DNA from 4 places in the Rouxiella chamberiensis genome. Region 4 is predicted to be linked to each of the others. Evidence: predicted binding sites of a transcription regulator. Region 4 holds the regulator's gene; each other region holds the start of a gene.
What was found. The regulator PurR, encoded in region 4, represses purine synthesis genes. The targets are predictions, from matches to a motif close to CANGCAAACGTTTGCNTG.
Positions count from the first base shown of each region.

Region 1 (7,269 bases), 1.7 Mb from region 4:
GCGAAACCAGCGCCGTCGCCTTGAGGATAACCTGCCAGTTGTTGGCGATGCCCGGAAGTGCAAAGCGCATCATGGCCGGAAACAGAATGCGGCGAAAGATTTTCGGCCCGCTGAAACCAAAAGCCACGGCGGCTTCGATTTGCCCGCGTGGTACGGCCATAAATGCGCCACGGAAGGTTTCGGTAAAGTAGGCACCGTAAATAAAGCCGAGGGTAATGATACCGGCGCTCAGCGGATCGATATCGATTTGATCCATGCCGAGAGATTCGGTCAGGCTGTTGAGGGCAATCTGCAACCCGTAGAAAATGAGCAGCATCAAGACCAAATCGGGCACACCGCGGATAAGCGTGGTGTAGGCACCGAACAAGCCCGAGACCGCCCGGTTTCTGGAAAGTTTGCCGCCCGCGCCGATAAGGCCGATGACCACGGCCAGCAGCACCGAGGAAAGTGCCAGTTCAAGGGTGACTATCGTGCCCTGGATAATAACCTGGGAATACCCGTATAACATGAAAATGTCCTGTCTTTGACGAGAATCAGACTGCGTATCGCAGGCTTATAATTGTTCTCCTGAAAGCAGCCTGCCACGGGGACAGGCTGCCGTTGAGGAGTTTTCCTGACGTCGTCAGATGTTGCCTAGCCGCCGTACACGTCAAAGTCGAAGTATTTTTTCGCCAGCTTGTCGTAGGTGCCGTCTTTACGCATCGAGTCGAAAGCCTTGTCGAGTGCGGCTTTCAAATCGCTGTCGCTTTTACGCAGACCCATGCCCGTTCCGACGCCGAAGAACTTGTCGTCTTTCACGGAAGGACCCGCAAACGCATAGCCCTTGCCCGCAGGTTGTTTCAGGAAGCCTTCGCTGCCTGCCACTTCGTCCTGGAATGCGGCGTCAAGACGACCCGACCCCAGATCGGCATAAATCAGATCCTGGTTCTGGTAAGCCACCACGTTGATGCCTTTTGGCTGCCACATTGCGTTGGCATAGGCTTCCTGCGTGGAACCCTGCAATACGCCTACGTTTTTACCTTTGAGGGAGTCAAGCGTTGGCAGGACCTTCGAGCCTGTCGTGGCAATCAGGCGCGCGTTGGCAGCATAGAGTTTTTCGGTGAAATCGATCTCTTGCTGACGTTTCTCGGTAATGGAGAGCGAAGATATGATGGCGTCGATTTTTTTGGCTTTCAGGGACGGGATCAGGGCATCGAAATCACTTTCAACATAGGTACATTTGATTTCGGCACGTTTGCACATTTCGTTGGCCAGGTCGATATCGAAACCAACCAGTTTACCGCTGGAGTCTTTTGACTCGAAGGGCGCATAGGTTGGATCCGTACCGATTTTGATTGCCTTTGGCACGGCAGCAAAAGCGCTACCTGCGCTGGCCAATACTAATACCAGAGGAAGAACCTTGAACAACTTTTTCATACTTTACCCTCAGCCATTAATCGTGCGTTGTTGTTTGTTGTGTGTTGTGTGTTGTATGTCGTGTGAGTGGATTATCGAGATAACCGTTTTATTATTAGTCACCGGTCTATGTCGGTAACATTTTTACTACATTCACCTCTTTTTTCACTGCATTAACGTCTATGCAGTAATTATGCATAAGTTATGCAGTAATCGTGCCGACTTTTAGCAAGCGGCGTTTTAGTGAGCGACAGTACGTAAAATGGGTGAGGAATAGTCTGCAAAATCACCGCCTAAACGCCCGCTGCCTAAAGATTGAAACAGAAATGCACCAAAATAAAACATAAAGAGTTCAATTTTGGTGCATCGATATCATATTGGGCAAATTTAGGGCAGAAAGGCTTGCAAAAACTTAATGGCTGCCCTGCCAGCGAACAAACAGGTCTTCGGGCAGGTCGATGTCAAACTGGTCAATTACGCGGTTAACGGTCTGATCAATGATGTCTTCCACCGATGCCGGACGATGATAGAAAGCCGGCACAGGCGGCATGATAATCGCGCCAAGCTCGGCGGCCTGGGTCATTAAACGTAGATGGCCCAGATGCAACGGCGTTTCACGCACGCACAACACTAGACGGCGGCTCTCTTTCAGCACCACATCGGCCGCGCGCGTCAGCAATCCATCGGTATAACTGTTGACGATGCCGGAAAGGGTTTTGATTGAACATGGCAAAATGGCCATACCGGCGGTCTTGAACGAGCCGGAGGAGATGGTGGCGGCGATATCACGGGAGTCGTGAACCACGTCCGCCAGCGCCTGCACATCACGCAGGTTGTAGTCGGTCTCGAGCGCCAGCGTCTGACGCGCCGCGTTGCTCATGACAAGATGAGTTTCAACGTCTGCGACTTCGCGCAGCACTTGCAAAAGGCGAACGCCGTAAATGGCGCCACTGGCACCGGAAATACCGACGATAAGTCGTTTCATGAATACAGCCTCTGAAAAGACGAACTAAAACTTTAGAACGTATGAATAGTGCAATGACTTTGCCGTAATGAAAAGCGCTTGGCAAGTGAGTTCAGGAGGCGGGAGGAGATTGCGAAGAAGCCGCCTGCTGCGCCCTGCGAAACAGGTAACATCAGGCGGCTAAAAGGTTGATTAACCTTCGTTATGCATTTCGAGGTTCTCGGCTTCCTGCTGACCGCGCAATGCCTGGGCATCGTCGTTACGCAGCGCGTCGAGATATTCGAGGTAGTTCTGATCCACATCTTTGGTGACATAGATGCCGTCGAACACCGAGCATTCGAACTGCTCGATGTCAGGGTTCTCTTCCTTCACCGCGTCGATAAGGTCGCCTAAATCCTGGAAGATAAGCGCATCGGCACCAATCATCGCATTGATTTCGCTGACTTCGCGACCGTGTGCGATAAGCTCGTTGGCGGTCGGCATGTCAATGCCATAGACGTTCGGGAAGCGCACTTCCGGCGCAGCCGAGGCCAGGTAGACATTCTTCGCGCCAGCATCGCGGGCCATCTCGACTATCTGCTGCGAGGTGGTTCCACGAACGATGGAGTCGTCGATCAGCAGCACATTTTTATCACGGAACTCGGCACGGTTGGCGTTGAGCTTGCGGCGAACCGACTTAACGCGCTCCTGCTGGCCCGGCATGATAAAGGTACGGCCGACGTAACGGTTTTTAACGAACCCCTGACGATAGGGCTTGTTCAGAATACGGGCAATCTCGAGCGCGATGTCGTTGGAGGTTTCCGGAATCGGGATAACCGCATCGATTTCCAAGTCTTCCCATTCGCGGGCGATTTTCGCACCCAGCTTCTGGCCCATACGGCGACGGGCGCTGTATACGGAAATCTTGTCGATGAACGAGTCAGGACGCGCAAAGTACACATACTCGAACAGGCATGGATTGTACTGAGGATTCTCGGCACACATGCGTGTAAACAGCTGGCCCTTTTCGGTGATGAACACCGCTTCGCCCGGCGCGACGTCACGCAGGAACTCGAAGCCCAGCGTATCCAGCGCCACACTTTCGGACGCGACCATGTACTCGCAGCGACCGTCTTCGATTTCGCGCCTGCCGATAACCAGCGGACGAATGCCGTGTGGATCGCGGAACGCGAGCATACCGTGGCCGATGATCATTGCGACGCAGGCATACGCCCCGCGGATCTTGGTGTTCATCGCCGCCACGGCTGCAAAAATGTTGTCTGCTTCCAGCGGGTAATGCTGGAATTTATCCAGTTCGCTCGCCAGAATGTTCAGCAGGATTTCAGAGTCGGACGTCGTATTGACGTGACGACGTGCGCCTTCGAACAGCGTACTTCTCAATTCATGTGCATTCGTCAGGTTACCGTTGTGGGCAAGCGTAATGCCGAACGGAGAGTTGACGTAAAAAGGTTGAGCCTCTGAAGCGCTGGAACTGCCAGCCGTAGGGTAACGAACGTGACCAAGGCCCATGTTGCCCTGCAAACGTTGCATATGCCGTGCTTCGAATACATCCTTCACCAGGCCATTTGCCTTCCGCAAACGGAAGTTGTTGTTGCCATCAATGGTGACGATGCCTGCGGCATCCTGCCCACGGTGTTGTAACACCGTTAACGCGTCATAAATCGACTGGTTTACCGGCATGAAACCGGCGATACCGACAATACCGCACATGTTGTCTTTTCCTCTTCAGCGCTGCCAAATGCTAGATATGCTTTGGCAAGAAACTCGACGTGCTCTGCAGGTAGTCAAAAAACCACCTGATGATATAACTAAACTGCGGGACCAACTGTGATTGTTTCCAGTCTTCACTTTGAGAAAAGCTGGTAAAAGTGTCCAGAAAGAACAGCCCTGCGGAGACTATCAACACCCCACGCAGCGCGCCAAAACAGACGCCTAATACCCGGTCGGTGCCGGATAGACCGGTACGTTCGACCAATGAGCCAATCACATAGTTGACAATTGCACCTACGATCAACGTCGCGATGAACAAGATGGCAATTGCGATCCCGTTTCGAACAACTTCGTCTTCGAAACGTGTGAAATAGACGGCGAGGTAAGGATAATAGTGGCTGGCAACGAAGAAGGCGCACCCCCAGGTTACCAATGATAAGGCTTCGCGAACAAAACCTCGAATCAGGCTGACTAACGCAGAAAACCCGATAACCGCAATAATGACGTAATCAATCCAGACCATCACTTTATCAATCTCATCCAGGATAAGACCCTTTGTCTTTCTCGCAAAAGCGACAATGACTCTGGGAACCACTCGCCCGGCATCCAAATCGCTGCGAATTCTAACAGAAAAAGAAAACGTTTGCGTAGGGGAAATCTGCCGGTCAGCCAAATTAATATTAGTGGCGAAAAAACATCAATCGCCGCATAAAGATAGCGAAACTTTTTGTATTGTCGATAAATAAAAAGGGCACAACATGCCCCTTTTTATTGACGTCTCAGCCTACTCGCAAGCCACACCAAAAGTCTTGATGCAGCCCACTTTCTTCTGTAACAGATTACTTGCCTGCCGAGTAGGCGCGCACGACGCCGCTTAATCCGCTGACGCTTTTAAGCGAAGGCAATGACGCCTCGAGATTCTGCCTGTTGGCCTCAGGCCCGACAAACACGCGGGTAATCTGCCCCTGCACCGGCGTTGACGGCACGGTATAGGCGCGATAGCCCGAGAGACGCAGCTTGGCGACTATCTCGTTCACCTTGTCGGCATTTTTAAGCGCGCCCAGCTGAACGATGTAAGACTGCCCTGCCGGCGGTTTTTCTGCCGTTTGCGGTTTAGTCTCGGTTTTAGGCGTTTCTACCGTTTTTGGCTCAACCGCTTTAGGCTCGACCTTTTTAGGTTCGACTTTCTTCGGCTCGACCGGTTTGGTCTGTGCCGGTCTGGTCTGCTGTACCGGCCGCGATTCGGTCATCGGCGGTGGCGTCAGCGCCTTCGGCTGAGAGGCGGATTTTGGCGAAGTGACCGTTTGCGGCGCTTCACTTTCCTCGCTTTCACCGTTGGCCTGGGCGGCGGCGTGCGCAGCCTCTGCGGCTCCGGCATTTACGGCCTCGCCTGCCCCTTCCGGAGGCTGGGCGGGCAGAGACTGTGTGACCTGCCCGGCGCTGTCCTGCTCCTGGCTGTCACCCGGTTTTGGCACCAGAGGAATCGAGGCGAACTCATCCTCATAGTGTTTCTTTTTCCCATCCAGCAGGCCGGGAAGAATAATGACTCCCAGCGCGACAAGAATGACGGTGCCAACCAGACGATTTTGAAACTTACTTGCCACTGGTATTCCCCGTATCCAACGCAGCCATCACATGCGCTACGGTATGAAATGATCCACAGACTATAACAATATCCTGACTATCAGCATCCTGCATCGCCTGTTTCCATGCTGCCAGTACGTCGGGGAATGAAAACGCCTCGGGAAGATGTTCGGTCAGGGCTTCAACCGTGGCACCGCGCGGCCCTTCAAGCGGCGCGCAATACCAGACATCAACTTGAGGTTTCAGACACGCCAACGTTCCGGCAATGTCTTTATCCAACAACATGCCGATAACTGCACGCACTTTTCCACCCTGCCCTGGCAAATCGGAAAGTTTACCGGCCAGATACCCGGCGGCGTGCGGATTATGAGCAACATCAAGGATTAGCCTTGGCGATTCACTCACCGTCTGGAAACGTCCCGGCAGAGAAGCTTGCTCCAGACCTTTTCTCAATGCCTCGTCGGAAACGGCAAGGGATGCATAATTCAGAGCCGCCAACGCCGTGGCGGCATTGGCCAGCGGCACATTCGGCAGCGGCAGGGCTTCATGGGAGACGTCGCCGTTGCGGGTGTGCCAGCTCCAGTCGGTTGCCCCCACCTGATAATGCCAGTCGTGGCCGACCTGATGCAGTTGCGCGCCTTTTTCTTCGGCGACGAGGCGAATGGACTCGGGCATATCCTGCTCACCGACAATGGCCGGACGATGACCGCGGAAAACCCCGGCTTTCTCGCGGCCAATGCTCTCGCGATCTGACCCTAGCCAGTCTGTATGATCCAGCGCAATGCTGGTCACGACAGCGACATTGGCATCGACAATATTGGTGGCGTCCAGACGACCGCCCAGCCCGACCTCAAGGATGACGACATCCAGATTGGCCTGTTTGAACAGCTGCAACGCCGACAAGGTGCCGTACTCGAAGTAGGTCAGCGAAATATCGCCGCGACCGGCTTCCAGCAAGGCAAAGGATTGGCAGTGCTCCGCTTCGCCAAGCTCCCTGCCCTGAATGCGCACGCGCTCGGTATAGCGAACCAGATGGGGAGACGAATAAACGCCCACGCGGTAACCGGCGGCGATCAGCACGGCTTCCAGTGTGCGGCAGGTCGTGCCCTTGCCATTGGTTCCGGCGACGGTAAACACCTGTGGCGCGGGTGTCAGCAGGCTCATGCGCGTTGCGACGGCTTTGACTCTGTCGAGACCGAGTTCAATTGCCTGGGAGTGGAGATTTTCGAGATAACAAAGCCACGTGGCCAAAGGCGACGTGGCTTGGGAAGTAGGTATGTTTTGCATAAGTCCCGCCTAACCTAATCTGTTCAGAATCAAAGCGTCTGAAGGACGTGCATTACCGGACGTTACGACAGGCAATGCCCCTTTGTCAGTGCCTTGCGCACGACGCCGGATACAGCCCTATGACCTTTTCCCGTCTGGGATGAGGGTACAACAAGGGCGGCAAAGAGACTTGCCGCCCGTTTTAACTGCACAGGCTATAACGCAGCCTGTCAGGCATCCGGTTGATCGACAGACGCGTCTTCAACACTGACCACAGGCACGGCAGCCAGTTTTGGCTCAGGACGACCTGTCAGCTTGGCCAGCACGCTGCCCAGCTTGTTACGCAGTTC
Region 1 is NZ_CP114058.1:408,357-415,625, reverse strand. It holds gene O1V66_RS02045 (histidine ABC transporter permease HisQ) at 1-508, opposite strand, end outside; gene argT (lysine/arginine/ornithine ABC transporter substrate-binding protein ArgT) at 634-1,416, opposite strand; gene O1V66_RS02035 (UbiX family flavin prenyltransferase) at 1,808-2,380, opposite strand; gene purF (amidophosphoribosyltransferase) at 2,552-4,069, opposite strand; gene cvpA (colicin V production protein) at 4,101-4,592, opposite strand; gene dedD (cell division protein DedD) at 4,909-5,673, opposite strand; gene folC (bifunctional tetrahydrofolate synthase/dihydrofolate synthase) at 5,663-6,940, opposite strand; gene accD (acetyl-CoA carboxylase, carboxyltransferase subunit beta) at 7,150-7,269, opposite strand, start outside.
Region 1: cvpA (colicin V production protein) is a predicted target of PurR. The motif match lies at 4,702-4,719, and genes of this name have one in related genera.

Region 2 (7,269 bases), 2.3 Mb from region 4:
CCTGGCTGAATCCGCACGTCTATCTCGATACCTTTGTCGTGCTCGGCAGTCTGGGCGGACGCCTTGCCAGCGACGAACGCGCCTGGTTCGCCCTCGGCGCGGTGCTCTCTTCGACGCTGTGGTTTTTTGGTCTGGCAATCCTTGCCGCGCTGCTGTCGCCCTGGTTAAACAAAGGTAAAACGCAGCGGGCGATCAATCTTGTCGTGGGCATCGTGATGTGGGGTATCGCGCTACAACTGGCATTGCAAAACCTGCATTTGTGAACTAATTATCACTAATCTTAATTTCGTTGCCAAACGACTATGGTAGGGTTGTAGCTCACCAGATGACTGAGGGAAACACTGTGAAATTGAAAGCATTGGCTATGGCCGCCATGTTGGGATTAGGGACATTACCCGCTGCACTTCAGGCTGCTGAAGTACCAGAGGGACCGCATGTGGTAACTTCAGGTACAGCCAGCGTCGATGCCGTACCCGACATCGCTACGCTGGCTATTGAAGTCAATGTTTCTGCAAAAGATGCCGCTTCTGCCAAAAAACAGGCAGACGAGCGCGTCGCGCAGTATTTTGCGTTTCTGCAAAAAAACAATATCGACAAGAAAGACATCAATGCCGCCAATCTGCGCACCCAGCCGGAATATGACTATCTGAAAGATGGCAGCAGCGTGCTGAAAGGCTATCGCGCAGTGCGTCAGGTGCAGGTTACGCTGCGTCAGCTGGACAAACTCAACGAGCTGCTGGACGGCGCGCTGAAGTCAGGGCTGAATGAAATCCGTGCGGTTGAGCTGGGCGTGGCGAATCCTGATACCTATCGCAATCAGGCGCGTCAGAAAGCGATTGATAACGCCACCCAGCAGGCCAAGGCGCTGGCGGAAGGCTTCCACAGCCAGCTCGGTCAGGTTTACAGCATTCGTTACCACGTCGCGAACTATCAGCCGATGCCGGTAGCCAGAATGTATAAAACCGCCGATGCCGCGGGCCAGAGTGACGCCGCGCAAACCTACGAGCAGCAGAGCATTCACTTTGACGATCAGGTTGATGTGGTGTTCGAGCTGAAGAACGGCGAAGTGGCGAAGTAAAACCCTTTGATTTGCAACACTTTCGGCTGACTGAAAGAGGGTATGTGGATCCCCGCAACGTGTTAAACGACGTTTTGGGGGTCCATACAAGCCGCCAATATTCTGCGACGCGAAAGATAACGCGCCTAGTCCTGGCGCAGCACCTGACGACCATGTGCCAGCAGGGCATCGGTCACTTTGCGCATCATGCGGCTCTCCGGCGCAAAGCGGTGCCAGTACAGCATCCGGCGCTGTAACAGACCCGGCGTCAGGTCAATCAACTCTCCGCTTTCCAACTCTTTTTCAATCTGCAAGTGCGGGATCATACAGCAGGTGGTGCCTTGACGCGCCAACTGCACAAAGGCTTCGGACGAGTTGACGATGTGGCACGGCACGCTGCCCGGCGACAGGTCGAAATACTGCTGCAGGAAGGCTTGATGCATGTCGTCGAGATGGTCAAAGGCGACTGCGGGCGCTTTCAGTAACGCAGAGCGGGTCACGCCGTTCGGGAAATAGCGTTCGGCAAAACCTTTCGAGGCCACGAAGAGATAGTCCAGCGCGCCCAGTTGGTCGACCAGACAGCTCGGCAGCGGCTGCGGCTGAATACTGACCGCGCCCACCACTTCACCGCGACGCAGACGTTCCTGGGTTCGGGTTTCATCTTCAACCTGCAGGTTCAGGCGAATAGGGGAGTCGACCAGCACCGATTTCAGCGCCGGCAACAGCCAGGTCGCCAGACTGTCGGCGTTGACCGCAAGCGACAGCAGCAGTGGCGTATCATTACTGTCGTTGATGTTGTCGCTGCCCAGCCACTCTTCTTCGAGCAGTTCGACCTGATGCAATAGCGCCAGCAGTTTCTGGCCCTGTTCGGTTGGCCGTGGCGGAACGGTCCGCACCAGCAAAGGCTGGCCGAATAAATTTTCCAATTGTTTAATACGTTGAGAAACAGCGGATTGGGTAATGCACAGCTTTTGCGCTGCACGTTCGAAACCGCGTTCACGGATCACAGCGTCCAGCGCTTGCAGCGTTCTATAGTCTGGGCGTTTCATCGAAAATCTATTCCTTGGCTCGTTCGGGATTCACACATATTCCGACACTATGCCACAGTTCATCAAAATTTGCGGCGCACAAAATCTTCTCCTTATCGGCTACGAGTCCGCCCGCGTCTTGCTTTATACTAATGACAACTTAGCGATTCCTTTCTATATCCACAGAGCTATATCCAAAGAGAAACCATCATGACTCAGGATGAATTAAAAAAAGCGGTAGGCTGGGCGGCGCTGGATTACGTGACGCCAGGCACGATTGTCGGCGTTGGTACCGGCAGCACGGCGGCGCATTTCATCGATGCATTGGCGTCAATCAAGCACCAGATCGAAGGCGCAGTATCAAGCTCCGATGCGTCCACCGCCAAACTGAAAAGCTACGGTATCCACGTGTTTGACAGCAATGAAGTCGATGAACTCGATATTTATGTCGACGGCGCGGACGAAATCAACGGCCACATGCAGATGATCAAGGGCGGCGGCGCGGCATTGACCCGCGAGAAGATAATCGCCGCCATTTCGCGCAAGTTCATCTGTATCGTCGATGCGACCAAACAGGTCGACGTGCTGGGCAAATTCCCGCTGCCGGTCGAAGTGATTCCGATGGCGCGTTCCTACGTCGCCCGCGAACTGGTGAAGCTTGGGGGATTACCGGAATACCGTCAGAATGTCGTCACCGATAACGGCAATGTCATTCTCGACGTGCATAATCTCAGCATCCTTGATGCCATCGCGCTCGAAAACAGGATTAACGGCATTGCCGGTGTCGTGACCGTCGGGTTATTTGCCAATCGCGGGGCAGATATTGCGCTGGTCGGCACTGCAGACGGTGTAAAAGTCGTCAAAAATTCGCGCTGAGGATAAGCTCACGATCTACTTTGTGCCAGCGTCATAATGCAATGTTATGAAGATGATAATTTTTAGCCTGAATCATCTTTTCTGCAAAGCGGCGAATTTGGTGAGTTATGTCACACAATGACGCCGTTTTAACGTTTACCTCCATGATGTTGTGCATTGAAAGTGTTACATGCTAAAAATGAAGGGCGGGATCAGGGCTTGTGCTAGGAGTCAGGCAATCGTTTGTATTGCCCGACGCAAAAATTTTGTTATGTTGACTGTGAACTGCATCAAGCAGTGACTTCTGAAGTCTGCATTCAGCATGAATAACTTTCGGTATGCGTTACTGCCGGTATGAATAAAATAGTAGGGTCGGGAAATGGCAAAAGTATCACTCGGAAAAGACAAAATTAAGTTTCTGCTGGTGGAAGGCGTCCATCAAAGCGCGATCGACACGCTTCACGCGGCGGGTTATACCAATATCGAGTTTCATAAAGGCGCGCTCGACAGCGAAGCGCTGAAAGAATCCATCCGTGATGCCCATTTCGTCGGAATCCGATCCCGTACCCAACTGACCGAAGAGATCTTCGCTGCGGCGGAAAAACTCGTTGCCGTGGGTTGTTTCTGTATCGGTACCAACCAGGTTAACCTGAATTCCGCGACCAAACGCGGTATTCCTGTCTTCAACGCGCCGTTCTCCAACACCCGTTCGGTTGCCGAAATGGTGCTGGGCGAGATGCTGCTGATGATGCGCGGCATTCCTGCGGCCAACGCCAAGGCGCACCGCGGTATCTGGAACAAGCTGGCCGTCGGCTCCTATGAAGCGCGCGGCAAACGTCTCGGCATCGTCGGCTACGGCCATATCGGCACCCAGCTCGGGATCCTGGCCGAAGGTCTGGGCATGAAGGTTTATTTCTACGACATCGAAAGCAAGCTGCCTCTCGGCAACGCGCAGCAGATTTCCAGCCTGAACGAACTGCTGAACACCAGCGACGTGATTACCATGCACGTTCCGGAAACGGCGAATACCAAAGACATGATTGGTGTTGAACAACTGGCACAGATGAAGCCGGGCTCATTGCTTATCAACGCCTCGCGCGGAACGGTTATCGATATTCCGGCGCTGTGCGACGCGCTGCGCAGCAAACACCTTTCAGGGGCTGCCATCGACGTCTTCCCGGAAGAGCCTGCAACCAACAGCGATCCGTTTACTTCGCCGCTGTGCGAGTTCGACAACGTGATCCTGACGCCGCACATTGGCGGTTCGACAATGGAAGCTCAGGAAGGCATCGGTTTTGAAGTGGCCGGTAAACTGGCGAAGTATTCCGACAACGGTTCTACGCTGTCTGCGGTTAACTTCCCCGAGGCTTCGCTGCCAACGCACAGCGACAAGGCCAGCCGTCTGCTGCATATTCACGAAAACCGTCCGGGCGTGCTGACCAGCATCAACCAGATTTTCGCGGAGCAGGGCATCAACATCGCTGCGCAGTATCTGCAAACCAGCCCGGAAGTAGGTTATGTGGTCATCGACGTGGAAGCGGATATCGAAACCGTCGATACCGCGCTGCAACTGATGAAAGCGATTCCGGGCACCATTCGTGCGCGTCTGCTCTACTAATCTGCAATCCTCCTGTCTGGCATAAAAAAGGGCATCGAAAGATGCCCTTTTTACGTTTCACGATGCGGGAGATTCGTGTTCCCAACGCCAGCTCTTGCCCGGCGTTAAAATCTCGGGCAGGGGAACGTCCCACTCTTCTATCGGCAGGGCTTCTACCCATTGGCAGTCGTGCGCTATGCCGATTGGGTAGGGGCCACGTTCGCGCCAGTTCGCCAGCGTGCGGTCGTAAAATCCACCGCCCATGCCGAGGCGTTGCCCCTGCGAGTCGAAAGCGACCAGCGGCGTAAGAATGATATCCAGCTGTTCAAGCGGCAGAATCTCGCTCTCTTCCAGAACCGGCTCGAGAATATTCAGACGATTCCGTACCAAAGGGGTCTCGGCGGTATAGCGCAGGAATAGCAAATGGCCCGGTTCGGACGGATGCAATACGGGAAGATAGAGTTTTTTGCCGTCCTGCCACAGTCTGTCGATGAGCGGCGCGGTGTCGAGTTCACCGTCGAAAGACAGAAAAACCGACAGCGTTTCAGCCTGCACAATACGCGGATGCGTGGCTATACGCTGCGTTGCCTCAAGGGCAAAAACCTGTTGCTGCTGCTGGGTGAGCTGTTTTCTGCGCTGACGAACTTCGGTACGAATAGCTTGCCTGAGCAGCGCATGTTGACCCGTAAAGGACTGAGCTGTAAAGGACATAGAGAAAACCAGAGAAGAGAGAGCGGGAGATAAAAGGGGAATCTCCGAGATGCCGCCGCAGGCTGTAACCCTTGAACCCATGGTTCAAGGTGAACGTTCAGTCACAATCTTTAGGCTTCTCGGCGGACCGAGCATGCGCACCGATTGCGGATCATCACATTCTGTTGGTACTAATTATCGGCTCAGGGGACGGGCCCGCTGGCAAACATCTCAGAGAAATTTTGTGTTCGTACTGTGAATCTACTATCTCATATAAAGAGATAGAAATCAACAGCTTGACTTATTCGAAAGGCGCCCCTTCACGTTCAGTGATGCGTCCTTGTTCGAGCAAAGCCTGCTCGATGGTTTGTTGCAACATCCGAATACGCTGTTCCATATTGGAGGCATAATCGCGAGTTTTCAAGCGTTCTTGAGCAAGTTCGTGACAGACGTTCAATGCCGCGATAAATACCAGTTGCTCTGTATTTGTGACTCTAGTGCGAACTTTAAGATCTTGCAACCGCTGATTAAGATCCTCGGCAGCCATGTTCAACGCTTCTTGTTGTTCTGGCGGACAATTTACTCTTAATGAGCGACCAAAAATTTGTATATCTACCGGTTGTGCAGACATGCCACCTTCCTGCCATATTATTCGCCGACCTCCGATTGCAACACTGCGACGAGACGCAGGACATCGAAAGCGGGCGCAACTATATATACCTCACTCCAGATTTGCAACGTCGTTAAGTACGGCTGCGTAGCTAGCGAATCTGGTACTGAGACTTGCCTTGGTGGTAGCATAACACGAACTTAACCAGCCAACGATGGCGAATGCGCATGTCTATTGAGAATACCTATCCAAACTATGATTCGCTGAATCAAAACCTGAAGCAGCAGTCAGTTGCGTTAACCGCAGCCGAAATGCACGGACTTATCAGTGGTTTACTTTGCGGTGGCAACCGCGACGGCAGCTGGATAACCCAGGTGCATGACCTGACCAACGAAGGCATGGCTTTTGGCCACCCACTGGCCGAGATGCTGCAGCAACTGCGAAAAATCACCGCCGATACGCTCGAAGACGACAGCTTCGAATTTAAAATGCTGATGCCAAGCGACGATGCGAGCGTGTTCGAACGCGCCGATGCGCTGGCAGGATGGGTCAACCATTTCCTGCTGGGGCTGGGCATGATGCAGCCGAAGCTTGCCAAGGTAAAAGGCGAAGTCGGTGAAGCCATCGACGATTTGCGCAGCATTGCGCAGCTTGGCTATGAAGAAGACGAAGATCAGGAAGTGCTGGCGCAATCACTGGAAGAAGTGGTCGAGTATGTGCGCGTGGCGGCTATCCTGTGCTTTGGCGAATTTGGCCACAGCCACCCGACGGCACCCGAAAATCAACGTACTTTGCACTAAGCTTCAAGAAGACAATCCATACAAGAACAACAAAAAAGTCCGGTAAACGTGGATAACATTCAATTTCAGGAGCAGGTGATGACAACAGTGACCCTTCCTCAACAGGAGTTTCAGGCGCGTCGTCAGGCGCTTATTGCCAAAATGGCGCCAGGAAGCGCGGCAATCATCTTTGCCGCTCCCGAAGCAACGCGCAACGCCGACAGCGAATATCCGTATCGTCAAAGCAGCGATTTCTGGTATCTGACCGGCTTTAACGAGCCGGAAGCGGCACTGGTGCTGGTCAAAAGTGACGATAACCATAATCACAGCGTGCTGTTCAATCGCGTGCGTGATCTGACCGCCGAGATCTGGTTTGGCCGTCGTGTCGGTCAGGATGCCGCACCTGCGCGCCTTGGCGTTGATCGGGCGCTTCCTTTTGACGATATCAACGAACAGCTTCACCTGCTGCTGAACGGTCTGGACGTGGTATATCACGCCCAGGGGTATTACGATTACGCCGACAGCATTGTGAATCGCGCGATGGAAAAACTGCGCAACGGTTTTCGGCAGAATCTCTCCGCGCCTGCGACCATCACCGACTGGCGTCCCTGGGTGCATGAGATGCGATTAATCAAATCGCCGCATGAAATTGC
Region 2 is NZ_CP114058.1:4,437,744-4,445,012, forward strand. It holds gene argO (arginine exporter ArgO) at 1-263, shown strand, start outside; gene O1V66_RS20800 (oxidative stress defense protein) at 344-1,078, shown strand; gene O1V66_RS20805 (LysR family transcriptional regulator ArgP) at 1,204-2,106, opposite strand; gene rpiA (ribose-5-phosphate isomerase RpiA) at 2,296-2,961, shown strand; gene serA (phosphoglycerate dehydrogenase) at 3,320-4,558, shown strand; gene O1V66_RS20820 (5-formyltetrahydrofolate cyclo-ligase) at 4,616-5,248, opposite strand; RNA gene ssrS (6S RNA) at 5,286-5,468, opposite strand; gene zapA (cell division protein ZapA) at 5,529-5,858, opposite strand; gene O1V66_RS20835 (YecA/YgfB family protein) at 6,065-6,637, shown strand; gene pepP (Xaa-Pro aminopeptidase) at 6,716-7,269, shown strand, end outside.
Region 2: serA (phosphoglycerate dehydrogenase) is a predicted target of PurR. The motif match lies at 3,173-3,190, and genes of this name have one in related genera.

Region 3 (7,269 bases), 270 kb from region 4:
GCCTGCTGCAATTTTTCGGTACGGGCATCGACCGGCGTAATCGGCTCATCGGGCAGATGCGAGAAGTAAGTGGCTATCACTTTTTCCGGCAGACCGGTCGAGGCCGACAGCGCCTGAATGCTCTGTTGCGGTTCGGATTTGATAAGGCTGTTGGCTTTGGAAAGCACCTGCAACACGGCAGAAATAAACGCCGGATTGGCCTCGGTAAATTTCTTCGGCGCAAGATAGAAGGAGCCGGTCTGGTTGAGCGTGGTGCCGTCAATCAGGACACGGGTTCCGCCGTGGCTGGCGGCTGCGGAATAGTAGGGATCCCAAATCGCCCAGGCATCGACATCATGCTGCTGGAAGGCGGCCAGCGCGTCCGAAGGCGCGAGGTTGACCGGCTTGATGTCGGTAAACTTCAGGTTCGCCTGCTGAAGGGCGCGCAGCAGTAAATTGTTGGAGCTGGAGCCTTTCTGGAACGCCACCGTATGGCCCTTCAAGTCCGCCACGGTTTTAATCGGGCTGTTTTCCGGCACCAGAATGACTTCGGCTTTAGGCTGCGGCGGCTGGTAGCCGACATACAGCAGATCGGCACCGGCGGCCTGGGCAAACAGCGGCGGCAAGTCACCGGTTCCGCCAAAGTCGATGCTGCCGACGTTCAGGGCTTCAAGAATCTGCGGACCCGCAGGGAATTCGACCCAGCTGATTTTGGTGTGCGGAAAACGCTGCTCCAGCAGATGATGATTTTTAGCCAGAATCAGGCCAATGGAGCCTTTCTGAATGGCGACGCGAAATTCGGCGGGATCCTTCTCCTGCGCCTGAACGCTCAGTGCGGAGGACAATCCCAGGGTCAACGCCAGCAGCGGCAGCCATTTTCTGAAACGGGAAACTGGAGTGTTCATGACAGGCATCCTCAATCAGGCGTGGGCGTGTTGACGTTTGGCGCGCGCCAGAGCCAGCGAATGGCGATGGCCGAGCGCGGCGAGGAAGGTTTCCAGCGAATCATCAAGACGCGCCTGCAATCCTTCTTCGAGTTCGGCCGGGAAGTGCTGATACTGGCCGACGAGTTTGTCGTCGGCGAAAACGCCGTACAGCACTTCCTGAGCTTTCAGCGCGTTGAGAACCGGTTTCAGCGCATAATCGATAGCCAGCATATGGCCCGTGGAACCGGCGGTTACGATAGGCAATACCACTTTGTGTTCAAGCGCGCGCTCGGGCAGCAGATCCAGCAGCGTCTTCAATGCACCTGAAAACGAGGCCTTATACACCGGCGTGGCAATCAGCAGTCCATCGGCGGTTTCGAGCTGGGCAATCAGTTCTTTCAACTGCGGGCTGTTAAAGTTGGCAAACAGTAAATCTTCAGCGGCGAAATCTTGCAGGCTATAGGAAACGACTTCCACACCGCGCGCGTTGAGCCACGCGTGGCCGAGGGCGAGAAGGGCGGAAGAACGTGATGGCTGGCGCGGACTGCCTGCGAGTGATATGACTTTCATTGCGATCCCTTATAACTGTAAGTTATATAACTAACAAATTTGTGTAGAATTTGATTTAAACTACCAGTCGAAGCCTTATGTCAGGAAATCTAAATTTTAGGATTTGATAGTTCAAAAGTTGATAAAGCGGGGCAATGCGCCGAAATTTGGCGATTTTCTGTGGAGACGATGTTTTAAAGAGGAAAATAAAAAGTAAACGTTTGCGTCCGAAACGGATTTTTAGCGCTCATCCATTCCAATTGCCGGTCGCTTAGCCGATAATACCGCCCCGACTGGCCACCAGCCATTAGCCACCGGGACTTCAGGAGAATCCATGTATTATCCCTTCGTTAAGAAAGCACTCTTTCAGCTCGATGCAGAACGCGCGCACGAATTAACCTTCCGCCAACTCGGCCGCCTTTCAGGTTCCCCCTTCGAGTTTCTGATTCGCCAATCTGTGCCTTCACGACCTGTAACCTGCATGGGACTGACCTTTAAAAATCCGCTGGGCCTGGCAGCCGGACTGGATAAAAACGGGGAGTGCATCGACGCGTTTGGCGCAATGGGATTTGGGTTCGTCGAAGTCGGTACGGTGACACCGCGCGCGCAGGACGGCAATCCGAAGCCGAGAATGTTCCGTGTAGTCGAAGCCGAGGGCATCATCAACCGGATGGGCTTTAACAATCACGGCGTCGACAACCTCGTCAATAATGTCAAAAAGTCACATTTCGGCGGCGTGCTGGGTATTAATATCGGCAAGAATAAAGATACCTCGGTCGAAAATGGCAAGGACGACTATTTAATTTGCATGGAGAAAGTGTATGCCTATGCGGGCTATATCACCATTAATATCTCCTCGCCAAACACCCCCGGTCTGCGCAGTTTGCAATACGGCGAAGCGCTCGATGATTTACTCGGCTCGATCAAAAATAAACAGCTCGAACTTCAGCAGCGCCATCAGAAATATGTGCCGGTTGCGGTGAAAATTGCGCCCGATCTTTCGCCTGAAGAGTTGATTCAAATAGCCGACAGTCTGGTCAGACATAATATGGATGGCGTGATTGCGACCAATACCACTCTGGACCGCACACTGGTGGCCGGATTGAATCATGGCGACGAAGCAGGCGGGTTGAGCGGGCGTCCTGTGCAGATGCAAAGCACGCAGATTGTCCGCATGCTGGCGGAAGAATTGAAAGGCAAAATGCCGATTATTGGGGTGGGCGGGATTGATTCATTAACGTCAGCGCGGGAAAAAATGGCGGCAGGTGCCTCATTAATACAAATCTATTCCGGCTTTATCTACCGTGGTCCGCAATTAATTAAAGATATTCTGATGCATATCTAGAGTGCATGGCGAACTCTTTTGTAAACAACCCCCTTATGGGGGTTTATTTTTACATTAGGGTCGTTTATATTTTGTTCGGTGAGTGTAAAGTGTACGACGTCACACTTATTTCTTTTACCGATGTCGACAACCTGCGACTTGTCCTATTTTAATTACGTCGATAAAAGTGATAACGTTGCGTGATAAGTTTTGTGCACCCGATTATAATTGGTGCCGTTTATCGAATAAGCGGGCGAAGAAATAGGACACCCAAATGAAAATCAAACCAGATGATAATTGGCGTTGGTACTTCGATGCCGAACACGACCGACTGATGTTGGACCTCGCCAATGGCATGATTTTCCGTTCCCGCTTTCCTGCCAAAATGCTGACCCCTGACGCCTTTTGCGAAAATGGCTTCTGCGTAGATGACGCAGCGCTCTATTTCGATTTCGAAGAACAGTGCAAAAAAACCAGTTTAACGGCTGAACAACGCGCCGAACTGGTGTTGAATGCATTGGTGGCCGAACGTTTTCTCAAGCCGCTGATGCCGAAAAGCTGGCACTTTGCCCAGCAGCATCGGCCTTTCCATCCGGAAAACGGGCAGCTGGCAAGTGTCAGGGTCATGGATTCCGGCGAGCAGGCCACGCTGCTGGTGGTCGAGTCCGGCGACAACGCCAGCCTGTGTCTGCTGGCACAGGAGCGGCTGTGCGTTGCCGGTCGCGGTATGGTGCTCGGCGATGCCATCAAGGTGATGCACGATCGCCTGATGCCGGTTTCCCTGTCACTCGAAGCCATGTACGACCAGGCCATGTAAAGGGTGTTGCCTGGCCGTTGCCCGCGTAGTAATCAATTAGCGGCGCTGGCGTAATGCTTTTCGTTATTCCAGTATCAAATCAGACGCCGGTACACAACTGCAGGTGAGGATTTTACCTTCCTTGCCGATGGCGCTGGCCTTGAGCGCGTTGACTTCTCCCTCTTTCATGGTCAGCTTGCAGCTGCCACAAATTCCCGCGCGGCATGAATACGGAACGCGAAAACCCTGCTGCTCCAACTGCTCCAGTAAAATCTGCTGATTGTTACCCGTGAAGGATTTCCCCTGATAGGTGATGGCGACTTGCTGCTCGCGGCTTTCAGGCAGGTCGACGTTTTCAACCACGATACCGGATGAGTAGGCACGTGCCGATTTGGTCGCCAGAATCTCGACGCTGTCACCGGCGCGAATGATCCCGGTATTGCGGGCAATCATGTTCTGACCAAAGTCCACGTCGCCGTCATCGGCGGTGCGGTAGCCTTGCAGGGTTTTCAGTGGCTCGCCGGAAGGATGCTTTCTGCCGCGTTCGGGGCTGACGGTTGTCAACACGCAGCGGCTACAGGGTTTGACCAGGTCGAAAATCACGTTGCCGACGCGGATCGTCTGCCAGGTATCTTCGGCATAGGCCTGCGCACCGGTTACCACCAGATTGGGCCGGAACTGTTCCAGCCGCACACTCGCAGGGCAGCGCTGCTTCAGGTCAAACATCGAGGCTTCGTTCAGCAGTAAATAAGGAAAGCCGTCGGCGAAAGACAGCGGAATGTCGGGCTGATTCTTGACGCGGCGGGTCATTTCAGGCCCGACCCAGCGCAGTTGCACCTCGCGCTTGAGGAATGCGCTCAACCAGTCGTTGACCGCAGCTGGAGCAATGAGCGCGGTGAACTGATTTCCCCACACTTCGGTGGGCGCAGCCTGTCGGCTGAAATCACCGAATTTCAGCGAAACGCTTTCGCGACCGTCGGGAGAAGTTAAAATGAGTCCGTCAGGTAATAAAGAAGGCGTAAACTGAACTAACTGCGGATACTGTCGCGCAGTGAGGAACATGCCTTGCGGGTCGGTCAGCATGAACAGGCGGTCAAACGCCAGGCCGCTCGGCGTAGCCTGGGCATGCGACACCTGGAGACCGCGCATGGATTTAACGGGATGAACATATAATCTCGACAGAGTAACCAAGGTGTATTGCCTCCAATACCAGCTTTCAGGCCGCAACGCCGTGCATTCGGGTCAGGCTCTTTTTGAATTTGACCAGAGACTTTATGACAAAGTCCCCAACTTAGCTATAATGCGCGACTGATTTGCTCGGCGTCCTTGAAACTGTCACTGCGTTGGCTGCACGCGTCCTCTTTGGTCACTGACTTGTGACGCGCCCGGAACCCGCGTGTCTGCCGCCTTGCCGCAGTCTCGCGACGCAGAGCAAAATTTACTTTTTGGAAAAGTAAGATGTTTTTTAATGCAGGAAATAACTTTTAGGTGATGACGTCAATATGAACTCTTTGTTTGCCAGCACGGCGCGTGGATTGGAAGAACTATTAAAAAGCGAACTTGAAACGCTGGGTGCACAGGGCTGCAAAGTGGTGCAGGGAGGAGTGCATTTCGAAGGCGACGACCGCCTGATGTATAAGAGTCTGCTCTGGAGCCGACTTGCATCTCGCATCCTTCTTCCCCTGAATGAATTCAAGGTTCATAGCGATCTCGACCTGTATCTGGGCGTGATGGCCATCGACTGGCCTTCCATTTTCGGCGTGGATAAAACCTTTGCCGTGCACTTTAGCGGGCTGAATGACGAAATCCGCAACAGCCAGTACGGCGCGCTGAAAGTCAAAGACGCCATCGTCGACAGCTTTACCCGCAAAATGGACGAACGTCCGAACGTGGCCAAGCAGCAGCCCGATATTCGCGTTAACGTATTTCTGCAACGCGATACCGCAAGCGTCGCCCTCGACCTGAGCGGCGAAGGCCTGCATCAGCGCGGCTATCGTGACCTTGCCGGTCAGGCGCCGCTGAAAGAGAATCTGGCGGCCGCCATCGTGATGCGTTCCGGCTGGCAGGCAGGCACGCCGATGGTGGATCCGATGTGTGGTTCCGGCACCTTGCTTATCGAAGCGGCGATGATCGCAGGCGATCGTGCGCCCGGTCTGCACCGTCAGCACTGGGGCTTCACCGCGTGGGAGAAATTCGACGAAGCCCTGTGGCGCGAACTGACCACCGAAGCACAGGTGCGTACCCGTCGTGCCGTGCAGGAAACCTCTTCGCGCTTCTTTGGTTCGGATATCGACCGTCGTGTTATCGAGATGGCGAAATCCAACGCCCGCCGCGCAGGTGTGGCCGAGCTGATTAGCTTTGAAGCCGCCGAAGTCGGCAAGCTGAAAAATCCGCTGCCGGAAGGCCCGGTCGGAACGATTCTCAGCAACCCGCCGTACGGTGAACGTCTTGAAAGCGAACCGGCGCTGATTGCCTTGCACAACCTGCTGGGCCGCATCGCCAAAACCCAGTTCGGTGGCTGGCAGCTTTCTCTGTTCAGCGCCTCGCCGGAACTGCTGAGCTGCCTGCAACTGCGCGCCGAGCGCCAGTTCAAGGCTAAAAACGGTCCGCTGGAGTGTGTGCAGAAGAACTATCAGCTGGCTGAAAATCCACAGGGGGCGAGCGGCGCACAAATTGCCGAAGATTTCGCCAACCGCCTGCGGAAAAATGTCAAGAAACTGGAAAAGTGGGCGAAACAGCAGGGCATTGAATGCTACCGTCTGTATGACGCCGACTTGCCGGAATATAACGTCGCGGTTGACCGCTACGGCAGCAAGATTGTGGTGCAGGAATATGCGCCGCCGAAAACCATCGATGCGCAGAAGGCGCGTCAGCGCCTGTTCGATGTGATTAACGCCACGCTGTCGGTGCTGGATATCTCCTCGAGCCAGCTGGTGCTGAAAACCCGCGAACGTCAGAAAGGCACCAGTCAGTACGAGAAACTGGCGCAGAAGGGCGAGTTCCTGATGGTCGAAGAGTTTAACGCCAAATTCTGGGTTAACCTGACCGATTACCTCGATACCGGCCTGTTCCTCGACCACCGTATCGCACGCAGAATGCTCGGCGAAATGAGCCAGGGCAAAGATTTCCTGAACCTGTTTGCCTACACCGGCACGGCGAGCGTTCATGCAGGGCTTGGCGGTGCGCGCAGCACCACGACGGTGGATATGTCGCGTACCTACCTGGAGTGGGCAGAGAAAAACCTGCGCGTCAACGGCCTGACCGGTCGCCAGCATCGCCTGATTCAGGCCGACTGCCTGTCGTGGCTTGCCCACGCCGACGAGCAGTTCGACGTGATCTTCATCGATCCGCCGACCTTCTCCAACTCGAAGCGTATGGCCGAAAGCTTTGACGTACAGCGCGATCATCTGGCGCTGATGAAAGATTTGAAACGCATTTTGCGCCGTAACGGCACCATTATGTTCTCGAACAACAAACGCGGTTTCCAGATGGACGCCGAAGGCCTGAGCAAACTCGGTCTTGCCGCCAAAGAGATTACCAGCCAAACCCTGTCGCAGGATTTTGCCCGTAACCGCCAAATTCACAACTGCTGGCTGATAACTCACGCTAGCGAGGAAAAATAAAGTCTATGTCGTTAATTAGCATGTCGGGTGCCTGGCTGTCGTTCAGCGATGCACCGATTTTAGACAACACCG
Region 3 is NZ_CP114058.1:2,364,686-2,371,954, reverse strand. It holds gene O1V66_RS11070 (aliphatic sulfonate ABC transporter substrate-binding protein) at 1-884, opposite strand, end outside; gene ssuE (NADPH-dependent FMN reductase) at 900-1,475, opposite strand; gene pyrD (quinone-dependent dihydroorotate dehydrogenase) at 1,789-2,799, shown strand; gene O1V66_RS11055 (cell division protein ZapC) at 3,053-3,595, shown strand; gene O1V66_RS11050 (YcbX family protein) at 3,659-4,765, opposite strand; gene rlmKL (bifunctional 23S rRNA (guanine(2069)-N(7))-methyltransferase RlmK/23S rRNA (guanine(2445)-N(2))-methyltransferase RlmL) at 5,077-7,197, shown strand; gene O1V66_RS11040 (ABC transporter ATP-binding protein) at 7,203-7,269, shown strand, end outside.
Region 3: pyrD (quinone-dependent dihydroorotate dehydrogenase) is a predicted target of PurR. The motif match lies at 1,665-1,682, and genes of this name have one in related genera.

Region 4 (7,269 bases):
GCTGTTGAATTTTTTCAATGGTAGTGGTCATTTTCTTGCTTCCTCAAGCCATTATTTGGCTGTCACGGTCATTACTCAATTCAGGGAAAAACCAGATCAACTGTCTGCCATTGTAACGATGGCAGGCCACGGATAAAAACGCCATTTTTTGTAGGGTCTTTAGCGCGTAAGTTAATGCATCACGGTAATGTCGGTGATAGTATCCCTGATTGCCAAAACAGTGCAAAAATAAAGATTCATATAGAATAACATTTTTATTCTGTGACTTTAACCCAAAGGATCCAGAGGGGATCTTTTAGGGAATGTCGATTTAACCCTCTGAATCTCGGTTATTTTTGCAGCATCATAGTTCATATTTTGCCCTAAAAAAAGTTGTTAACTTTTTCTCACAATATGAATTAGAATCGAAGCAATTCGTGCTGTTTTGTCACCCGCTTTTGGGGAATACTGGGACATCTTTTGATGTTTAACTTCGGCCTAATATTGGTAGCGACGCCATGCGTTTAATGTTTACGCTTTTTGTGCTGCTGTTTACCCAGCTTTTTTGAATTTGGCGCATGCTTCGCCAAGCAGTCGCGTTTCCGTGCAGCAGGCGGAAAAACATATTAATCAGGCAAAACCTGATGAACGACGAAAGCGAAAGGTCGTCGCCAAAAGCAGTAAAAAGTCCAAGATTGTTCCGGTAAAGGAGCAGACAAAAGCAAAAGAGCATGGCAAAAGCAAAACCCGGGTGCAGGCGAAAAGCAAAATCATTCGTAAACATCCTGCCAGCACCAAGCTTGTCAGAACCAAAGCCGAAAAGCCGAAGAAAGAGATTACCTCGATTACCCGTTCTGTTGCCTCGACCACCAATGTGCTCTGCGCGACAGACGTGAAAAAGCTTACGGCCGCCACCGAAAGCACAAGGCAAAAGCCGATACCTGCGCCCCACTAACATTGAGTGCCGCACACAAGAAAAAGTATCTGCATGCCAAAGAGACCGCGATGAACAAGTTGATGCACCAGGTTGGCAAACCTTATCGCTGGGGCGGCACCTCGCCCAATACCGGTTTCGATTGCAGTGGTCTGGTGTATTACGCGTATAAAGATTTAATGCGTATTCGCATGCCGCGTACCGCCAACGAGATGTATCACCTGCGCGATGCCGCGCCAATTGCTCGCGGTGAACTCGAGTCGGGCGATCTGGTGTTCTTCCGCATCTCCAATCGCGGCGCGGCAGACCATGTTGGCGTCTACGTAGGTAACGGCAAGTTCATTCAGTCACCGCGTACCGGCGAAGACATAAAAATCAGTTATCTGGGCGACAACTACTGGCAAAACCACTATGTAGGCGCGCGCCGGGTCATGACCCCCAAAACGATTCGTTAAATAATGATTTCTCGCTTGAAACCTGTGAATAGCATTTAACGAATGGTTTAACCTTAGCGTGCCGGGCACGTAGGGTAAAATAGTAGAGGGCGATTTCTTTAATAGGAAATCGCCCTTTTTATTGCCTTTTTTGACCCTGCCAAGGCGTTTCACACTCACCAAGAGCGCGAAAACGCAAATTTGGCTTTCCCTTTATTAAGATATAAGAGAAAATTAGCGGTTACCACGCTGTGTGCCCGGTCTTTGCTGTCCGACGCTTCTTTCAGGCCATCCTGAAACCCCCAACGATTTGACTGCCTAAAATGATTTAAGCAGTTGAATGCACGCAGGCAAACGATTAACAAAAAACTAACGTGCTGAAAAGGGTTAGTTCAGGAGTGATTTTTACATGGCCACGATCAAAGATGTCGCCAAGCGCGCTGGTGTTTCGACTACAACCGTGTCGCACGTCATCAATAAAACCCGTTTCGTCGCCGAAGAAACCAAAGCCGCCGTGCGTGCCGCCATCAAAGAGCTGCACTATTCGCCGAGCGCCGTGGCGCGTAGCCTCAAGGTCAACAACACCAAGACTATCGGACTGCTTGCCACCTCCAGCGAAGCGCCCTACTTTGCCGAAGTGATCGAAGCCGTTGAAAACAGCTGCTTCGCCAAAGGCTATACGCTCATTCTCTGCAACTCGCATAATGATTTCGAAAAGCAGAAAGCCTATCTGGCGATGCTGGCGCAAAAGCGCGTCGACGGTCTGCTGGTCATGTGCGCCGAATATCCTGCCGAATTGCTGGCGATGCTGGAAGAGTACCGTTCCATCCCTATGGTCGTGATGGACTGGGGCGAAGCGCAGAATGATTTTACCGACTCCATCATCGATAACGCCTTTGAAGGCGGATATCTGGCGGGACGTTACCTGATCGAGCGCGGGCATCGCGACATCGGCGCCATTCCGGGTCAGTTAAACCGCAACACCGGCGGCGGCCGTTATCGCGGCTTCTTGAAAGCCATGAACGAAGCCAATATCGCCGTGCGCGACGAATGGGTGGTTCAGGGCGATTTCGAGCCGGAGTCGGGTTATCAGGCGATGCAGAAAATCCTCAACCAGAAACAACGACCTACGGCGATTTTCTGTGGTGGCGATGTCATGGCGATGGGCGCGATTTGCGCCGCCGACGAAATGGGTCTGCGCGTCCCGCAGGACATCTCGGTAATTGGCTATGACAACGTGCGCAACGCCCGCTACTTCTCGCCTGCGCTGACTACCGTGCATCAGCCGAAAGAGCGGTTGGGTGAAATGGCATTCACCATGCTGCTTGACCGCATCATCAGCAAGCGCGAGATTCAGCAGACGATTGAAGTGAAACCGAAACTGGTCGAACGTCGTTCTGTCGCCGACGGTCCGTTCATCGACTATCGTCGTTAACCGCAAGCTTTTCATCTTGCTCTTTCAAGCGCCTGCTTTTGCAGGCGTTTTTATTGATGCTCCGCCCTAACGCAGCCATTCTCTGTTCAACGTTTCGCTATCGCCCAGATAATCCAGCAGCCAGTCCAGCGCCGGGGAGTGATTGCGCTGATCCCAGGTCAGGCAGCACGGGCTTTGCGGAAAACGGGTGGCTAAATCCAGCACGCAGAGCTTGTGTTGCGCAATCCAGCTTTCCACCATGTGCACCGGCAGCATACCCACGCACAGCCCTTCGCAGAGACAATCCAGCGCGCAGGTCCAGTCCGGCACCACCAGGCGTCGCTGGTTGTCGAGTGTCCAGGTATCGCGTTTCGGCAGATTTCTTGACGTGTCTTCGATACACAATGCGGGAAACGGACGAAGCGCGTCATCGTTGAGCGGACCTTGATGTTGCGCCAGCGGATGCGAGACGCTCACCACGCAGTGCCAGGGCAAGGTGCCCATATCGCGAAAGCTGAAGCGGCCGCCAACCGGCACGGCACTGGTCGCGCCAATCGCCACGTCGGCACGACCGTCTGCCAGCGCGTCCCAGACGCCGTTGAACACCTCGCCCTGAATGAGCAACTCGGTATCGGGAAAGGCGCGATAGAAATCCACCACCAGCTGGCGCACGCGCGCAGGTTTGACGATGCGGTCGATGGCAACCCGCAGCTGTCCGCTCCAGCCGTTTGCTACCTGCTGACAATGGCGGCGCGTTGATATCATTTTTTTGATAAGCACCCGCGCTTCATCGACAAATAATCGGCCTGCGGGGGTTAATTCCACATCGCGATGCCGCCTTTCAAACAGCGGCACGGCCAGCCACTCTTCAAGCTGGCGCACCTGATAACTGATGGCCGAAGGAACGCGATTCAGCTCCTGAGCCGCAGCCGTAAAGCTGCCGTTGCGCGCCACCGCATCAACGACTTCGAGTGAATATTCCGACCACATTCCTCTCTCCTCACCACCGCAGACGCCGCTGCGCTCTGCTTTCAAAATATTTGAATCAATGGTGCAAATATTAGCGTTTCACAAGCCTTGCCCCAAGCGGATAAACTGCGCCACTGCTTTCCTCTACCAAAACATGCCCCTACAACAGCTTCGGCTATGTTTTAGCAATATAAGAGAACATCATGAAACCTACGTTTGGCTTTTTACTTTATTTAGCCGGTCTGAGTATGCTCGGATTCCTGGCGACCGACATGTACCTGCCCGCTTTCGGCGCGATGCAAGAAAGTCTCGAGGCCTCGGCCGGTGCCATCAGCTCAAGTCTGAGCGTCTTCCTTGCCGGCTTCGCGGCGGCGCAGCTGATTTGGGGTCCGCTCTCCGACCGTTTTGGCCGCAAACCTATCCTGCTCGCCGGACTCGGCCTGTTCACGGCAGGCTGCCTTGGCATGATCTGGGTACAAAGTACGGCGTTACTGCTGGCGCTGCGCTTCGTGCAGGCGGTCGGCGTCTGTGCGGCGGCGGTAAGCTGGCAGGCGCTGGTAGTCGATCGCTATAGCGCGACCGTCGCCAGACGCACCTTTGCCAGCATCATGCCGTTGGTGGCGCTTTCACCGGCTCTCGCACCGCTGGTTGGCGCGTGGGTGCTGAATCACTTTAACTGGCGGGTTATCTTTGCGTTGCTGCTGATTCTGGGCGCCCTGCTGCTGTTCTTTACCCTGACCCTCAAGGAAAAGGTAAAAAGCGCCGCGCAGTCCAGCTCTCCTCAAAACGGCATTGGCAGTATGCTGGCTTCACCCGTCTATAGCGGCAACGTACTGATTTATGCCGCCAGTTCGGCCGGATTCTTTGCATGGCTGACCGGATCGCCATTTATTTTAGGCGAGATGGGTTATGGGCCTTCTGCCATTGGTCTGAGTTATGTCCCTCAAACTATTGCATTTTTACTGGGTGGATATGGTTGCAGAATGCTTATCGGCAAAATTGACGGCACCCGCCTGCTCCCGTGGCTATTATTGGGCTATGCTTTTAGCGTTATTTCGCTGTTCCTGGTCGCCACGCTGACTTCAGCGCCATTAACAGGATTGCTTACCCCATTCTGTTTCATGGCTTTTGTGAATGGTGCCTGTTATCCGATTGTGGTGGCGAATGCGCTGATGCCTTTCCCGGCAAATACCGGCAAGGCGGCAGCATTACAAAATACCTTGCAGCTTGGGCTCTGTTTTATTGCCAGTATGCTGGTGTCGACGTTTATTGCCCGGCCGCTGTTGGCGACGGTCACGGTAATGTTAACGACGGTAGGATTAACAGTAGTGGGATATTTCATGACGCGGAAAGTGGTTAAACAGAAGTCCAGACATCCAGAAGCAAAGCATGCTAACTGATCGCGGTAATTGCTATATCAAACAGTAACTTGAACAATAGGTGCGCCTGCAAACATTTATTATTGAGAATGCGCGCAGGCGAGCTTATACTCAATTCAACATAATAAAATAACACTTTTACAAAACTTTTAGCACAAGTTACTTTTGGGCGCGGGAAACGCGTCACATTATTAGTACAAGGATGTTTCACCGCGGCGCTACAACGTCAGGTGTCCTTCGTATTTTCCTCTGTTCATAGTCGTATATCAGACAAGAAGATTATTTCGTCTGTTCTCATAAGACCTGCCGATAGCCCATGCTTTTTAAGCAGGTTAATAAGTCAGAAGAGAAAAGTGATGGAGAAGCTATGAGTACATCGTGTGTAGAAGACTTAAGTATTCAAGACAATCAGTGGTACCGAATCGCGAACGAAATGTTATCGATGGCAGGTATTGAAGTTAATGGATCCCGCCCTTTTGACATTACCGTAAAAAATCCCGATTTTTTTAAACGCGTCCTGCAGGAAGGCTCACTGGGTCTGGGTGAAAGTTACATGGACGGCTGGTGGGAATGTGAAAGACTCGACATTTTCTTCCAGCGCGTGGTCGCCGCCGGACTCGAGAGCAAACTTCCGCATCATTTAAAGGACACCCTTCGCATCGCGGCGGCACGTCTGACCAACCTGCAATCCAGAAAACGTGCCTGGATCGTGGGCAAAGAGCATTATGATCTCGGCAACGATCTGTTCAGTAAAATGCTCGACCCCTATATGCAATACTCCTGCGGTTACTGGAAAGACGCCACCACACTCGAGCAGGCGCAGGAAGCCAAACTTAAGATGATTTGCGACAAGCTGCAACTGCAACCCGGCCAGCGCCTGCTGGATATCGGTTGCGGCTGGGGTGGGCTCGCCGAGTATGCCGCGCGACATTACGGCGTCAGCGTCTTTGGCGTTACCATCTCCGCAGAACAGCAGAAGATGGCCCAGCAGCGCTGCGAAGGCCTCGACGTGACCATTCTTTTGCAGGATTATCGCGATCTCGACGATCAGTTCGACCGCATCGTGTCGGTAGGCATGTTCGAGCATGTCGGTCCGAAAAACTATCAGACTTATTTCAATGTGGTAAAACGCAATCTGAAACCGGAAGGGCTGTTCCTGCTGCATACCATCGGCGCCAACAAAACCGATCTCAATGTCGATCCGTGGATTGATAAATATATTTTCCCGAACGGCTGTCTGCCTTCCGTTAAACATATTGCTCAATACACCGAAGGGTTGTTCGTCATGGAAGACTGGCACAATATTGGCGCAGACTATGACCGCACATTAATGGCGTGGTATGAGCGTTTTCTGCAAGCCTGGCCAACGATTGCCGACAACTATTCCAGCCGTTTCTACCGCATGTTCTCCTACTATCTGAACGCCTGTGCAGGTGCTTTTCGCGCGCGCGACATTCAGCTATGGCAGGTAGTCCTGAGTCCAAACGGGGTTGAAGGCGGCATTCGCGTACCACGTTAAGTTTCTGTATTCCCGTATCTTGCGATTTTTGATACGGACTTGATTCTACACATTGGCAGCACGCACAAAAAAGCCGGAGGCGATATTCATTGCCTCCGGCTTTTCTCTGGGCGAAATTCTGCGGTTATTTAGGCTGTTCGGCCAGTGCCGCAGCGGCAGCCTGCGCAGCTTCGCGACTGGCCAGCACGCGCTCGACGGTATCGACGATCGCCTGGGTCTGCGGGTCAATCTCGATATTTATCTTGTCGCCGAGTCGCTTGTCACCGAGCGTGGTGCGCTCCAGCGTTTCAGGAATAAGATGCACGCAGAAACGGGTCGGCGTCACTTCGCCTACGGTCAGGCTGATGCCGTCAATGCCGACATACCCCTTGTGCAGAATATATTTCATATATTCCGGATGCGGCAGGCGGAACCAGATTTGACGGTTATTTTCCGAGGTCAAAATCTTCTGGATGTCGGCGGTGCAGACAATATGCCCCGACATCAGGTGGCCGCCAATTTCGTCGTTGAAGCTGGCCGCACGTTCAATATTGACGTCGTCACCCACTTTCAGCTCGCCCAGATTGGTAAGACGCAGCGTCTCTTTAATCAGATCAAAGCTTACCAGGTCACCTTCGATGGCCGTCACCGTCAGACAGCAG
Region 4 is NZ_CP114058.1:2,095,942-2,103,210, forward strand. It holds gene O1V66_RS09640 (Grx4 family monothiol glutaredoxin) at 1-31, opposite strand, end outside; partial or broken gene O1V66_RS21765 (C40 family peptidase) at 498-1,368, shown strand; gene purR (HTH-type transcriptional repressor PurR) at 1,757-2,782, shown strand; gene punR (DNA-binding transcriptional activator PunR) at 2,849-3,751, opposite strand; gene punC (purine nucleoside transporter PunC) at 3,934-5,130, shown strand; gene cfa (cyclopropane fatty acyl phospholipid synthase) at 5,477-6,628, shown strand; gene O1V66_RS09675 (riboflavin synthase) at 6,753-7,269, opposite strand, start outside.